Regions from separate parts of the Massilia sp. DWR3-1-1 genome, predicted to be linked through region 2. Evidence: predicted binding sites of a transcription regulator. Region 2 holds the regulator's gene; each other region holds the start of a gene.
What was found. The regulator FNR, encoded in region 2, switches genes on or off when oxygen is low (the NO sensors DNR and NnrR bind a similar motif). The targets are predictions, from matches to a motif close to TTGATNNNNATCAA.

Region 1: a site for FNR is predicted at 2,163-2,176, ahead of ACP7EY_RS10465 (OmpW/AlkL family protein). Genes of this name have one in related genera too.
Region 3: a site for FNR is predicted at 1,235-1,248, ahead of ACP7EY_RS18015 (glycine-rich domain-containing protein). Genes of this name have one in related genera too.
Region 4: a site for FNR is predicted at 1,349-1,362, ahead of oxc (oxalyl-CoA decarboxylase). Genes of this name have one in related genera too.

Annotation. Positions count from the first base shown of each region.
Region 1 covers NZ_JAFCXL010000008.1:105,459-108,931, reverse strand. Annotated here, with positions in the region: gene hmgA (homogentisate 1,2-dioxygenase) at 1-159, shown strand, start outside; gene fahA (fumarylacetoacetase) at 156-1,487, shown strand; gene ACP7EY_RS10465 (OmpW/AlkL family protein) at 1,489-2,097, opposite strand; gene ACP7EY_RS10460 (PA4780 family RIO1-like protein kinase) at 2,227-3,069, opposite strand.
Region 2 covers NZ_JAFCXL010000013.1:93,600-97,072, forward strand. Annotated here, with positions in the region: gene ccoP (cytochrome-c oxidase, cbb3-type subunit III) at 1-57, shown strand, start outside; gene ccoG (cytochrome c oxidase accessory protein CcoG) at 63-1,430, shown strand; gene ACP7EY_RS15200 (FixH family protein) at 1,468-2,028, shown strand; gene fnr (fumarate/nitrate reduction transcriptional regulator Fnr) at 2,042-2,815, opposite strand; gene ACP7EY_RS15210 (diguanylate cyclase domain-containing protein) at 2,913-3,473, opposite strand, start outside.
Region 3 covers NZ_JAFCXL010000018.1:25,426-28,898, reverse strand. Annotated here, with positions in the region: gene ACP7EY_RS18020 (CHASE domain-containing protein) at 1-1,145, shown strand, start outside; gene ACP7EY_RS18015 (glycine-rich domain-containing protein) at 1,440-2,057, shown strand; gene ACP7EY_RS18010 (hypothetical protein) at 2,246-2,674, shown strand; gene ACP7EY_RS18005 (hypothetical protein) at 2,694-2,951, opposite strand; gene ACP7EY_RS18000 (hypothetical protein) at 3,232-3,473, shown strand, end outside.
Region 4 covers NZ_JAFCXL010000021.1:82,542-86,014, forward strand. Annotated here, with positions in the region: gene oxc (oxalyl-CoA decarboxylase) at 1-1,208, opposite strand, end outside; gene ACP7EY_RS19760 (Crp/Fnr family transcriptional regulator) at 1,412-2,020, shown strand; gene ACP7EY_RS19765 (hypothetical protein) at 2,224-2,388, shown strand; gene ACP7EY_RS19770 (2-dehydropantoate 2-reductase) at 2,510-3,473, opposite strand, start outside.

The DNA.
Region 1 (3,473 bases), on a different contig from region 2:
AGCGTGCCACACAAGGTCGACAACACCATGGCCTTCATGTTCGAGACCAGGCTGGCGCTGTGCCCCACCGCGTACGCGCTGGCGACGCCGCTGCGGCAGGCGCACTACAGCGCCTGCTGGAGCGGCATCGAGAAGCATTTCAACCCGGAGCAACCATGAACACCACCGCGCAGCCGGCACTCAACGCCACCCACGACCCGGCCCTGCGCAGCTGGGTCGCCTCGAGCCGGCACGACGCCACCGATTTCCCCATCCAGAACCTGCCGTTTTGCGTGTTCCGCCGCGCTGGCAGCGGGCAAGCGCTGCGCATCGGCGTGGCCATCGGCGCGCACATAGTCGACATCGACGCCGCCGCCGGCGAAGGCGCCCTGGCCGGGCTCGACCCGGCCGTGCGCCACGCCATCGTCGGCCAGGCCAGCCTGAACGCCCTGATGGCGCTGGGCCCGCAGGCCTGGTCGGCGCTGCGGCTGGCTTTGTCGGGCCTGTTGCGCGAGGGCGCCCCGCCGCTGCCCGCGGTGCTGGTGGCGCAGGCCGATGCCGACTACGCCCTGCCCGCCCGCATCGGCGACTACACCGATTTCTACACCTCGATCCACCACGCCAGCGCCGTCGGCAAACTGTTCCGCCCGGACGAGCCGCTGCTGCCCAACTACAAGTGGGTGCCGATCGGCTATCACGGGCGCGCCTCGTCGATCGGCGTGAGCGGCCAGTGCTTTCCCCGTCCACGGGGCCAGACCCGGGCGCCGGGGGCGGTGGCGCCCGACTTCGGTCCGTGCAAGCGGCTCGACTATGAAATGGAGATCGGGATTTTCATCGGCGCCGGCAATGCGCCGGGCGAGCCGATCGACATCGGCCAGGCCGAGCAGGCGGTGTTCGGCCTGTGCCTGCTCAACGACTGGTCGGCGCGCGACCTGCAGGCGTGGGAATACCAGCCGCTGGGGCCTTTCCTGTCGAAGAATTTTGCCTCGACGATTTCACCGTGGGTGGTGACGCTCGAAGCGCTGGCGCCCTACCGCGCCGCCTGGACGCGCGACGGCGCCGATCCGCAGCCGCTGCCCTACCTGGACGCGCCGCAAGTGCGCAGTGCCGGCGCCTTCGACATCACGCTGGAAGTGGCGATCGAAACGGCCGCCATGCGCGGCGCCGGCACGCCGCCTGCGCGGGTGTCGCTGTCGAACTTCCGGCATTCGTACTGGACCGTGTCGCAACTGGTGGCGCATCACACGGTCAATGGCTGCAACCTGCAGGCAGGTGACTTGCTGGGATCGGGCACCCAGTCGGGGCCGACCGCGGCCGAAGCGGGCTCGCTGCTGGAACTGACGGCCGGCGGCAAGCAGACAATCCGCGTCGCCGGCGAAACGCGCACCTTCCTGGAAGACGGCGACAGCGTCGTCATGCGCGGCTGGGCCGAGGCGCCCGGCCGCCCGCGCATCGGCTTTGGCGAAGTGCGCGGTACCGTGCTGCCGGCACTTGGGGCCGGTACTTGATTTAGAAGCGGTAACCGACACCCACGCCCAGCATCAGCGGATCGACCTTGACGCGGCTGGCGCGGGCGCCGGCGATGTTCACGTCGCTGCGGATCTGCACTTTTTTCACGTCGAAGTTGATGCTCCAGCGGTCGTCGATGCGATAGTCGGCGCCCGCCTGCAGGGCCAGGCCGAAACTGTCGTGCTCGAGGCCGGCGGCGCCGTTCAACAGATTGACCTTCGAAATCAAGGTGTAGTTCACGCCCACGCCCAGGTAGGGATTGATGGTCGCGCCTGGCAGGAAGTGGTACTGCGCCGTCAGCGTCGGTGGCAGGTGCTTGAAGGTGCCGATCGATGCGCCGTCGAGCGTGACGGTATGCTTTTGCGGGTAGGTCAGCACCAGTTCGGCGGCCCAGTTCGGCGTAAAGAAATAGGACACGTCGACATCGGGAATCCACTTCTCGCTCACGTGCAGGCGGTCGCTGGCGCCAACGCCGCCGACCGGATCGGACTTGTCGGCCGGCGCCAGGTGCAGGGCGCGCACGCGCACCAGCCATGGCGATTCCTGCGCCATGGCGGTGCCGCACAGGCACAGGGCAGAGATCATCAGGGTCAGGGTGGATTTGTTCATGGTGTTGCCTTTCTTGGTGTTGTTGTCATCGAAGGCAAGCTTATTGATTTCCCATTCACAAATCGTTGATGTGAATCAAAACTGACACAGCTGGCAGGTTTGGCCGCAAAACAGTGCGATCACGCGCGCTCAGCTGCCCTGGTAGCTTGTCTGTTCCGCCTCTTCCTCGCGCGCCAGCGCAATTTCGCGCATCACCGCGCCCACATCGGCGGGCGTCTCGGGCACGGCGACAATGCCCGTCAGCGCCACCTCGGGGGTGAGCAGGCCCGCTTCGTACAGATTCCAGATTTCCAGGCCGTAGCGGGTGCCCAGCAACTGGGGCGCGGCCACGCCGAAGAAACTGGCGAGATTGTTCACGTCGCGCTCGAGCATCGCCCCCGCCACCGAGCTGCCGGCCGCGTCGATCGCCTGCGGCAGGTCGATGATCACGGGGCCGTCGGCGTCGACCAGGATGTTGTACTCGGACAGATCGCCGTGGATCACGCCGGCGCACAGCATCAGCACCACCTGGCGCAGCAGCGCGGCGTGGTACGTCAGCGCCAGCGCTTCGGTCAGCGGCACGTCGTTCAGGCGCGGGGCGGCATTGCCGTCGGCGTCGACGATCAGTTCCATCAGCAGCACGCCTTCGAAGCAGACATACGGCGTGGGCACGCGCACGCCGGCGGCGGCCAGGCGGTACAGGGCGTCGACCTCGGCGTTCTGCCACACCTCCTCGGCCATCTTGCGGCCGTAACGGCTGCCCTTTTCCATCGCCCGCGCCTGCCGGCTGTTCTTGACGCGGCGGCCTTCCTGGTAGGCCACCGCCTGGTGAAAGCTGCGCTGGTTGGCCTCCTTGTAGACCTTGGCGCAGCGCACCTCGTCGCCGCAGCGCACCACGTAGACAATCGCTTCCTTGCCGCTCATGAGCTGGCGCGATACTTCATCGATCAGGCCTTCGTCGATCAGGGGGACCAGGCGTTTCGGAGGTTTCATGGAATGCTGGCAGCGACGCGCGTGGATAGCCGCCGGACTGCGCCTTGTTCAAGTGGGATCGGGGCGCGCATGTCACGGGAGTCGACACGGCGCGATGGGCAAAATGGTGCGGCATTTTACCCTGCCGGCAGGGGCGGCGCGCAACGGGGCAATCCCCAAGCGGGCGGCGGGCGCCGCCACCGCCTGGCACAGCGCACCGGATAACAACGCTTTGCGCTGTCGAGGGCCGGAACATTGTTACGGGGCGACGAACTTAGTTGACCTTGTGTAGTTGGTGCTAGACAATAGTTTCTGCAGGAGAACAATACAAGCATGTTTAAACAAGGCCCGCCTTGGGCGCGAGCTTTCCTTTGGCCAGTTCAATCCCCGGTCGCCCCACTCCCGCGACCTCCCGTTCGGCCACG
Region 2 (3,473 bases):
GTCGTCCCCGCGGCGGCGGTGCCGGCGCCGGCCCCGGCGGCAGCAGGCCAGCCATGAAGCAGATGGCGCCGTCCGGCGAAAAAGTGGTGCAGATGTATGCGCCGCGCGCCGCCATCTACCCCCGCGAGATCAGCGGCCGCTACGCCACCTTGCGCTGGTTGGCCGTGTGGGCGACCCAGCTGGTGTTCTACGGCCTGCCGTGGCTGCGCTGGAATGGCCGCCAGGCGGTGCTGTTCGACCTGGCCGAGCGCAAGTTCTACCTGTTCGGCCTGGTGCTGTGGCCGCAGGATTTCATTTACCTGGCGGCGCTGCTGATCGTCTGCGCCGTCGGCCTGTTCCTCGTCACCGCCGTCGCCGGCCGCGTCTGGTGTGGCTATGCCTGCCCGCAAACGGTGTACAGCTCGATGTTCATGTGGCTCGAGCGGCGCATCGAAGGCCCGCGCAGCACCCGCATCCGGCGCGACCGCCAGCCATGGAGCGTGGCCACGCTGGCCCGCAAGGTGGCCAAGCACGCCGCCTGGCTGCTGGTGGCCGGCTGGACCGGCATCAGCTTTGTCGGCTACTTCACCCCGCTCGACCAGTTGCTGGGCGGCCTGGCCAGCGCGACACTGGGACCCTGGCAGCTGTTCTGGGTGGGGTTTTATACGGCCGCCACCTACGGCAACGCCGGCTGGCTGCGCGAGCAGGTGTGCAAGTACATGTGCCCGTATGCACGCTTTCAAAGCGCCATGTTCGACCGCGATACCCTGATCGTCAGCTATGACGGCCAACGCGGCGAGCCGCGCGGGCCGATCGGCAAGGCCAGCGGCGACTGCATCGATTGCAGCCTGTGCGTGCAGGTGTGCCCGGCCGGCATCGACATCCGCAACGGCCTGCAGTACGAGTGCATCGGCTGCGCCGCCTGCGTCGATGCCTGCAACAGCGTGATGGACCGCATCGAGCGCCCCCGCGGCCTGGTGCGCTACGCCACCGACCGCGGCCTGGCTGCCCGCTGGGACAGCCGGCGCATGGCGGCGCGCGTGCTGCGCCCCCGCGTGCTGGTCTATTGCGGCCTGCTGCTGGCGCTGTGCGCGGCGCTGGCCACGGCGCTGACCGTGCGCACGCCCTTGAAACTCGATGTGCTGCGCGACCGCGGTGGCATGGGGCGGCTGGTCGGTGATGCGCTGGTGGAGAACGTCTACCGCCTGCAGATCATGAACACCGCCGAGCATCGCCACCAGTTCCTCATCGCCGTGCACGGCCTGGACGGCGTCAGCATCGACGGCGACCCGCGCCTGAGCGTGGAGGGCGCCAGCGCCCGCACCGTCGCCGTGCGCGTGCGCGCGCCCCGCGGCGCCGCCGGCTCGCACCCGATCCGCATCGAACTGCGCGCGACCGATGACGCCGCCGTGCAGGTGTCGGAGGCGGCCGTCTTCCTCATGCCGCGCTGAGACGCCGGCACGCACTATTATTTGTCAGGATTTCAATATGCCCACTACCGTTCGCCCATTTGCCGCCGCCGCCAACGACGAGGCGCCCTGGTACCGCCACCGCTGGCCGTGGCTGCTGATGATCGGCCCGGCCTGGGTGCTGGTGGCCGGCGCCGTCATGGGCTACCAGGCGGCCAGCCGGCCCGATGCCATGGTGGTCGACGATTATTATCGCCAGGGCAAGGCGATCAACCAGGATCTGCGGCGTGACCGGGCGGCGGCGGCGCGCGCCGTCGTGGTCGACCTCGAGTATGCGGCCGGCCAGGGCGGCGCCACCTTGCGCGGGGTGATCACGGCCGCCGGCACACCCTTGCCGGGCCTGCTGCACCTGCGGCTGGTCCATCCGACCCTGCCCGAAAAAGATATTGCCCTGACCGTGACGGCCGATGCGGCCGGCGCCTTCGCGGCGCCGCTGGCGCTGCTCGAGGCAACCCGCTGGCAGGTACAGCTCGAGGGCGGCGCGCGCGACTGGCGCTTGGCCCGTCAGTGGAGCCGGCCGGCGGCGTTTCCCCACCTGCGCGTCATCCCGACGCCGGCCGAGGCGGCGCCGCTGGACTGACCGGCCGCCTGGCTCAGGCCAGCGGGCTGCAGGCGGTGGTGCCGGCCGCCATCGCCTTCAGGCGCGCCGGGTCGATCAGGGTGATGCCGCGTTTCTCCACCGCCAGCAAACCCTGTTTTTTGAACCTGGCCAGCAGGCGGCTGATGCTTTCGATGGTCAGGCCCAGGTAATTGCCGATGTCTTCGCGCGACATGCGCAGCTGGAACTGGGTCGATGAATAACCGCGCACGGCATAGCGCGAGGCCAGGTTGACCAGGAACACGGCGAAGCGCTGCTCGGCGCGCATGTTGCCAAGTAACAGCATCACATTTTGCTCACGGGTGATTTCCTGGCTCATCATGCGGTGAAAGTGGCGCAACAGGTTGGGCACGTGGCCGAACAGGCCCTCCAGCGCGGGAAACGGGATTTCACACACTTCGCAGTCTTCCAGCGCCACGGCATCGCACAGGTAGCGCTCGCTGCTGATCGCTTCCATGCCCAGCAGTTCGCCGGCCATCTGAAAGCCTGTGATCTGCTGGTCGCCGGCGGCATCGACATGATAGGTCTTGAAGTGGCCGAAGCGGATCGCATACAAATTGCGAAACGGCTGGCCCATCTGGTACAGGCGCTCGTCGCGCGCCACCCGGCGGCGGCGGCCGATCACCTGGTCGAGGCGTTCCATGTCGCCTTCATCGAGGCCCATGGGCAAACACAGCTGGTGCATGCTGCAGCCGGCGCAACCGGCCTTGATGGCGTGCGTGGTCAGTGCTGGGGCGGCCGGGGCGGCGGGAGTGGCGGAGGGGTTCATGGGGACTCTGCTGGTTGTTGATTCAAAGGCAACGGCGCCCTGCGAAACGAGGAGCGGAGGTGCTCTATTATAAGGAGTGACAGGGCGTAGCGGCGATTTAGTGATTGTCGGCTGGTGCCGCCGCCGTCGCGGTGCCGGCGGTGCCGGCGGTGTCGTTGGGCTGGACGGCATCGGGCCAGCTGCGCACGCAGTTGCGGCCACTGCGTTTGGCGGCATACATGGCGTCGTCCGCCTTGCGTATCAATTGATCGGGCGTGATGCCGTCGCGTGGGAAAATGGCGACACCGACGCTCGCCGACAATTGTACCTGCCGGTTCTCCAGCGCGAACGGCGTGCGCGCCGCCAGCAGCAGGCGACCGATCAGCGAGTCGAGCAGCTTGTCGTCCTGCAGGTCGGGCAGCACGGCGACGAACTCGTCGCCGCCGAAGCGCGCCAGGGTGTCGGACTCGCGCAGGGCTTTTTGCAGGCGCTGTGCCATGGTCACCAGCAGATTGTCGCCGGCGACATGGCCGAAACGGTCGTTGACCTCCTTGAAACCGTCCAGATCGAGAAACGCCAGCGCCACCTGGCGGCCGGCGCCGCGCGCGCGGCCCAGGGCGCGCGTGAGGCGCTGCTGCAACAGCAGACGGTTGGGCAGGCCCGTGAGGGCGTCGAAATT
Region 3 (3,473 bases), on a different contig from region 2:
CCGTCAACAAGCTGGTAGTGGGCGTGCTTGACCAGTTGCCCGCGCGCGCAGTGCGCATGATCATCACCGACGTCACCAATGACCGCGGCAGCCGCGACAGCGATGGCAAGTCGCGCCTGCTGTTCGACAGCGCGGCCCGGCCCGGCGTGGCCGTGCGCCCGCCGGCGGCGGGCAAGGACGATTTCACGGAAAGGCTGGAAATGAATTTCGGCAAGCGGCGCTGGCTCGCCGATTTTTCCGTCCAGCGCAGCTACCTGTACAGCAACTTCGACACCTTGCTGCCGTGGGCGGCCATGCTGCTGGGCGCGGTCAGCTGCGGCCTGCTGACCACCTTGTTCCAGATCATTTCCTCGTCGCGCCGGCACGCCGTCGACCTGGCCCAGACGATGACCCAGGAACTGCGCGCCAGCGAAGCGAAGTTGCAGTGGTCAAACGAAAACCTGCGTCGCCTGGCGGCCCACGTCAACAATATTCGCGAAGACGAGCGCAAACGGATCGCCCGCGAGATCCACGACGACCTGGGGCAAAACCTGCTGGCCCTGCGCATCGAGGCGGACATGCTGTCGCAGCGCACCAGCGCGCGCCAGCCGCGCCTGCATGAACGGGCGCTGGCGACCTTGCGCCAGATCGACGCCACCATCAAGAGCGTGCGCCAGATCATCAATGACCTGCGCCCGAACGTGCTCGACCTGGGCGTCAATGCCGCCGTCGACTGGCAAATCAGCGAATTTCGGCGCCGCACCGGCATCGACTGCCAGCTGATCGAAAACGATGAGGAAATCGCTGTCAGCGACGAGTGCGCCACGGCCCTGTTCCGCATCTTGCAAGAATCGCTGAGCAATATTTCACGGCATGCCAAGGCGACCCGGGTGAAGGTCGAGTTGAGCGTGGCCCATGGCGCCATTTCGATGACGGTGAGCGACAACGGCGTGGGCGTGCGCCACAGCGGGCGCCACAAGGCGGGCTCGTTCGGCCTGGTCGGCATCGAAGAGCGGATGAACATCCTCAATGGCGAATTCAGCCTGGTCAGCAGCCCCGGCGGCGGCACCACCATCCACATCGCCATGCCGGTCGACGCCGACCCGGCGCGGGCGCCCTGGCCCGCGGGCACCGCCGCGCGGCAAGCGAGCGCCACCCTCGCGTGAGCGAGGCCGTAGGCGACATTTCGCTGTAGTGCAAGCGGAAAAACGCCTTAGGACCAATCCGTCGCGTTCGGAATACAGTCGAAAAACCGTTGATCAATGTCAAGTTAAACCCGCTTCCAGTCAGCAACAATGAGCGGACTGTTTGACACCGAGCACGGTGCGGCAGTGCCCACGAGGGCGGACTTTAGCTGGCAGGACGATCGGATTTCTCCTCAGGAAATGTACGTCACGATGCCGCAACGGGCCAGTATCCGCCTACACAATGATCTACCTTCCGACACCAAGGATGACGCCATGAACTCGATCAATGCAATGCACGACATCGCCAAACTCGACCTGGATGCGATCAAGGTCAAGCTGATGCACCAGCAATCCGGCGAGGGCTGGACGGCCGCGCACGCCGATGCCATCGAAGTGGAATACCGCCGCTTCCTGTGCATGATGCACATGTACCCGCAAGAGCCTATCGCCCCGCTGGTGGACGTCGACACCTTCTGGCACTACCACATCCTCGACACCCGCAAATATGCGGCCGATTGCCAGCAGGCCTTCGGCTACTTCCTGCACCACCATCCCTACGTGGGACTGGGCGAGGACGACGCCGCCGACCACCCCGCGTTTGGCGCGCGCATGCATGCGCTGTACCGGGCCACCTTCGGCGAAGCCTGCCTGAGCGGCGCGCACGCCACCGCCTGGTGCTCGCTCAACGACGGCGCCAGCGCCCGGCAGACGGCTTGGTGCTCGCTCGACGACAAGGCGGGGACCGCGCGCACAGGGGCAGAAGCAAGCGGCACGGCATGGTGCTCCGCCACCGCCAAAGGCCTGGGCACGGCGTGGTGCTCGCTTGGCGCCAGCGCGCAAACGAGCGCCTGGTGCTCGGCGGCGAACAGCGCCACGCTGCTGGCCGCCTGATCGGGGCAAGGCGGGCACGATTCCTGAGACCATTGATAAAGATCAATGTCTCACAGGCTAGGGAGTGGATAGTTTGATTTCCGTCAGTCTTTGCAAGCAAACAATTGAAGATTGCGCAAGCGGCTGACGGATTGCTGCCATCAGGCGGCGACCGCCCTTTTATCCATCCCGACGACCGAGGAGTCACCATGAATGTGAAACGCGCCCGTGTACTGATTGCACCGCTTGCAGCGCTTGACCTGTCAACCGTTCGTACGCGCCTGATGCACCCGCGCGCAGGGCTGGGCTGGACAGAAGCGCGCAGCGTGGCCGCCGAAATGGCGTACCGCGAATTTTTGCTGTTCGCCAGGGACAACCCTGGCGCCACGCCCTCGCCGGCACCCGACGTCGACGCGTTCTGGCACTGCCACATCCTCGACACCGTCAAGTACGCGCGCGACTGCGCCGACACCTTCGGCTATTTCCTGCACCACGGGCCCGACGTCGAGTTCGATGAGGATGACGACGATGCGGCGCGCGCCAGCTACTGCGCACTGACGCGGCCGGCCAGCTACTGCGCCCTGACGCGACCGGCCAGTTATTGCGCGCGCGTGGCGCTCAGCGCGCCGCTTTGCTGAGCGCCCCGCGCTGCCCGCCTTACGCCGCCGACGGCTCCGGCGGACTGGCCATCAGGGCCCGCAGTTCGCGGATGCTGATGGCGCTCGCTTCATGCATGCGCAGCAAGATGGTGGCGCCGATGGGCAGGGTCCGGTGACGGATCTTGCTGATGACGGGCGGGGCCACTTCGAGCACGCGCGAGAGCGCGGCGTCGTTTTTCAACTTCAGTTTGGCGATGATCGCGTCGAGCACCTTGGCCGGGTTGTAGACGGCCATATTGGTCGATTGCTTGCTCATTGTCGTAATCCTTTCAAGATCGCAGGCACACCAGCGTACGGGGTGCCGTGTTAAATGGAGTCGTCCGCGGGAAGAAGTCGATTGCTTCAGCAGACCCAATGAGCATACACGGCAGCAAGGCCGATTACTTAAGCGAGCCTTATCGTACCGACCACACCATGCAGAATGAATTTCCGCACAGAAATTGCCCGGCCGGCGCGCCGCGACCGCACCGGCGCTTGCGTTAGAATGGCGCTCTGCCCGTAATGGGTTTAATTTCACCAACAACAGGCGCCGCGAAATGACATACGAAGAATTCCTCGATGAGGTCACGACTTTATTGACTGAAATATACGAGCTCGACGATGCCGCCGCCATCAAGCTCGTCGTCGATGCCCAGGACGCCGAGTATTTCGTCGCCCACGACGACCACGAAGCCATGCGCACGATCGAACGCGCCAAGGACGACGCCAAGGCGCTGTTCGAGCAGCGCAAGCAAAAGGTACTGACGCAGCAAAAGCAGCAGCAGCGCCGCGCCCAGCA
Region 4 (3,473 bases), on a different contig from region 2:
TTGGCGCCTTCGTTGACGACGTTGATGTCGGGACGGGTCTTGAGGATGTCGCGGATCGAGCGCAGGGCGCTGTGGAAATTCATCGGCGACGGGTTCAAGGCCAGCGTAGCCGCCATCTTGCTCAGGTTCTTGTCCTTGCGTTCGGCAATCGCGCTCGTCCAGGCCGTATCGGGCTTGGCATGACCGTTGTCGGCGATGCCCTTGATCAGCGCGGCAACGCACGAACCGATGTCGCCGATCAGCGGGGCGGCGATCGCCACGTTGCTGTCGATTTCGGTGGGCGAGATGTCGATCTGGATGAATTTCTTCGGCACGGCGCCCCAGGTCTTGCCTTTGCCATGCGAGAGCAGCCAGTTCAGGCGGGCACCGATCAGCACGACGACGTCGGCTTCGGCCAGCACGAAGGAACGAGCGGCCGAGGCCGATTGTTCGTGGTTGTCCGGCAACAGGCCCTTGGCCATCGACATCGGCAGGTAAGGAATGCCCGAGTTTTCCACGAAGGCGCGGATGTCGGCATCGGCTTGCGCGTAAGCGGCGCCCTTGCCCAGCAGGATCAGCGGCTTCTTGGCGCCTTTGAGCAAGTCGAGGGCGCGCTGGATCGAATCGGGGGCGGGAATCTGGCGTGGCACCGGATCGACCACTTTCACCAGCGAGCGCTTGCCGTGCTCGGCGTCGAGCGACTGCGCCAGCAGCTGGGCTGGCAGGTCGAGGTAGACCCCGCCCGGACGGCCGGACACGGCGGCGCGGATGGCGCGGGCGATGCCGATGCCGATGTCTTCAGCCTTGTTGATGCGGTACGATGCCTTGGCGTAGGGCTTGGCAGCGTTCAGCTGGTCCATTTCCTCGTAATCGCCCTGTTGCAGGTCGACGATTTCGCGCTCGGACGAACCGGAGATCAGGATCATCGGGAAGCAGTTGGTGGTGGCGTTGGCCAGAGCGGTCAGGCCGTTGAGAAAGCCAGGCGCCGACACGGTCAGGCAGATGCCGGGCTTTTGCGTGATGTAGCCGGCAATGGCGGCGGCGTTGCCCGCATGCTGCTCGTGGCGAAAGCCGATGAAACGCATGCCTTCGGCCTGTGCCAGACGGGCCAGATCGGTAATCGGAATGCCGACGAGACCGAAAATCGTGTCGATGTCGTTATGTTTGAGGGCATCGATGACCAGATGGAAGCCGTCGGTCATTGCTGGTGCTTGGGTACTGTCTGTCATGATGGATGTCTCCTCCTTGTGATTCGTCAAAGGCGCCGCATGTCAATCGTCAACACAGTTTGATCTGTTTGCTGTGAAAGTCGTCAGGCAGCCCGTCTTTTAATAGCGGCCATCATAGCGAGCCGGCTCCATATCTCTCATTGACCGAGGTCAATTTTCGCCGCATGATGTCGGCTCTTGTCAAATAAGGTAGTGAAGCTCTCATGACATTGGTAGCGAACCATCCAGACCGAAACATTATTCGGGTCCAGCTGAAACAGAACGTGGTTCTCAAAGAATTGCGCGATAGCGAAATGGAAGCGCTCGAGCCTTTCCTGACGGTGGAAAATCACCAGAAAGGCGACATGCTGCTCAACCAGGGCGTGCACGACATGGAGCAGTATTTCGTGCTCGACGGCATTCTCAAGCGGGTTGTGACGAACCAGGAAGCGAAGGAAATGATCCTGCGTTTTCCCGCCGAGCGCGACATCGAAACCAGTTACGCGGCCTGGCGCCTGCACACGCCCACGCCCTACAGCATCGTGTGCGTCACCAAGGCGCGGGTGGCGCGCATGCCGCTGTCGCAGTGGGTGGCATTTCTCGAAAGCCACAGCGCCGTCAAGCAAGCGTTCGAATACGAAGTGATGAACTTGATGAGCGCCATCATGGCCCACACCATCACCTTGCACCTGCTCGACGCGCCAGGGCGCGTGCACCGCTTCATGCGCAAGCATCCCGAGCTGTTCGAACGGCTGCCGAAGAAGGAGCTGGCCTCGTATCTGAACCTGTCGCCCGAGACGCTCAGCCGCCTGAAAAACCAGGGAAAAATCTAGCGACACCGGCCTGCGGCGGGACACTGCCCGGGCCGCATCGCCGGCTGCACTGGCGGCGCCGCTGACAGCAAGGCGCCCGATATAATCCTCATAGGCACTATCAGTTTTCGCTATATCGCATATCAGGAGATGAAATTGGTGCGGTGCGGCAGACATGTTTATAATTGACTCCATCGAATCCAACCAACCTTCAGGAGTTTCACATGTCCAGCATCACCAACACTGCACCAGCCGGCTCGACCTACCCAGCACCGTCGTTCTCGTTCGCCTCGATCATCGACCTGCTGTTCATGACCCGCCTGCGCGAAGAACTCGATGCCGACACCGCCGGCGACAAGTCCGATGCCGCCTACCACTACGGCCTGTAATTGAAAATAATCGTCCTTGATGCTGCGACCGCAGCATCAAGGACGATGCAAAAAAACGCCCCGCAAGCTGTCCGCTTGCGGGGCGTTTTTTATTGCGCTACGTCGCCGGGAATGCTGCTGCTTACGCCGCGACCAGCCTCTGCATGCGGACCCCGCCATGCTCTTCGTGCATGGTGCGCTCGAGCATCTTGACCAGCGCGTAGGCCGAGTCGATATGCGGCGTGGGCGTGCCCGTCAAGCGGCCCAGTTCGACCACCGAGCCCACCAGCGCATCGATCTCGGGACCCCGCCCCGCTTCCACATCCTGCAGCATCGAGGTTTTGTGCTTGCCGACCTTTTCCGCCCCTTCGATGCGGCGTTCGAGCGTGACTCTAAACGATATACCCAGTTTCGCCGCCACCGCCTGCGCCTCTTCCATCATCGCCGCCGCCAGTTCGCGGGCCAGCGGATACTGGCAGATGTCGACCAGGGTCGAATGCGACAGCGCACTGATCGGATTGAAGCACACATTGCCCCACAATTTCAGCCAGATTTCCGCGCGGATGTTCTCCAGCACGGGCGCCTTGAGCCCCGCATGCTGGAACACCGCCGAGATCTGCCGGGCGCGCTCGCTGATGCTGCCATCGAGTTCGCCAAGGGGAAAGCGCTCGCCTTCGACGTGCTGGATCACGCCCGGCGCGATCAGTTCTGCCGCCGGGTACACCACGCAGCCAAGGATATGGTGCGGTGCGATTTTGCTGGCGAGCAGCCCGGTCGGATCGACGCTCTTGACGACGTATCCTTCGTGCGTGCCGCCGTGCTGGTGGAAGTACCAGAACGGGATACCGTTCTGCATCGTCACCACCACCGTATCGGGTCCCACCAGGTGACCGATCTGGTCGGCCACCGCGTCGACCTGGTGTGCTTTCAAGGCCAGGATCACCAGCTCCTGCACACCTGCCGCGGCGTAGTCGCCCGTCGCCTTGACGTTGGGCGCCACATGTTCCGTTCCATCGTGATCGATCAGCTTGATGCCCCTGGCCGAAATGGCTTCCAGGTTGGCACCGCGGACGATGAACGTCACCTCTTCCCCTGCCAGCGCCAGC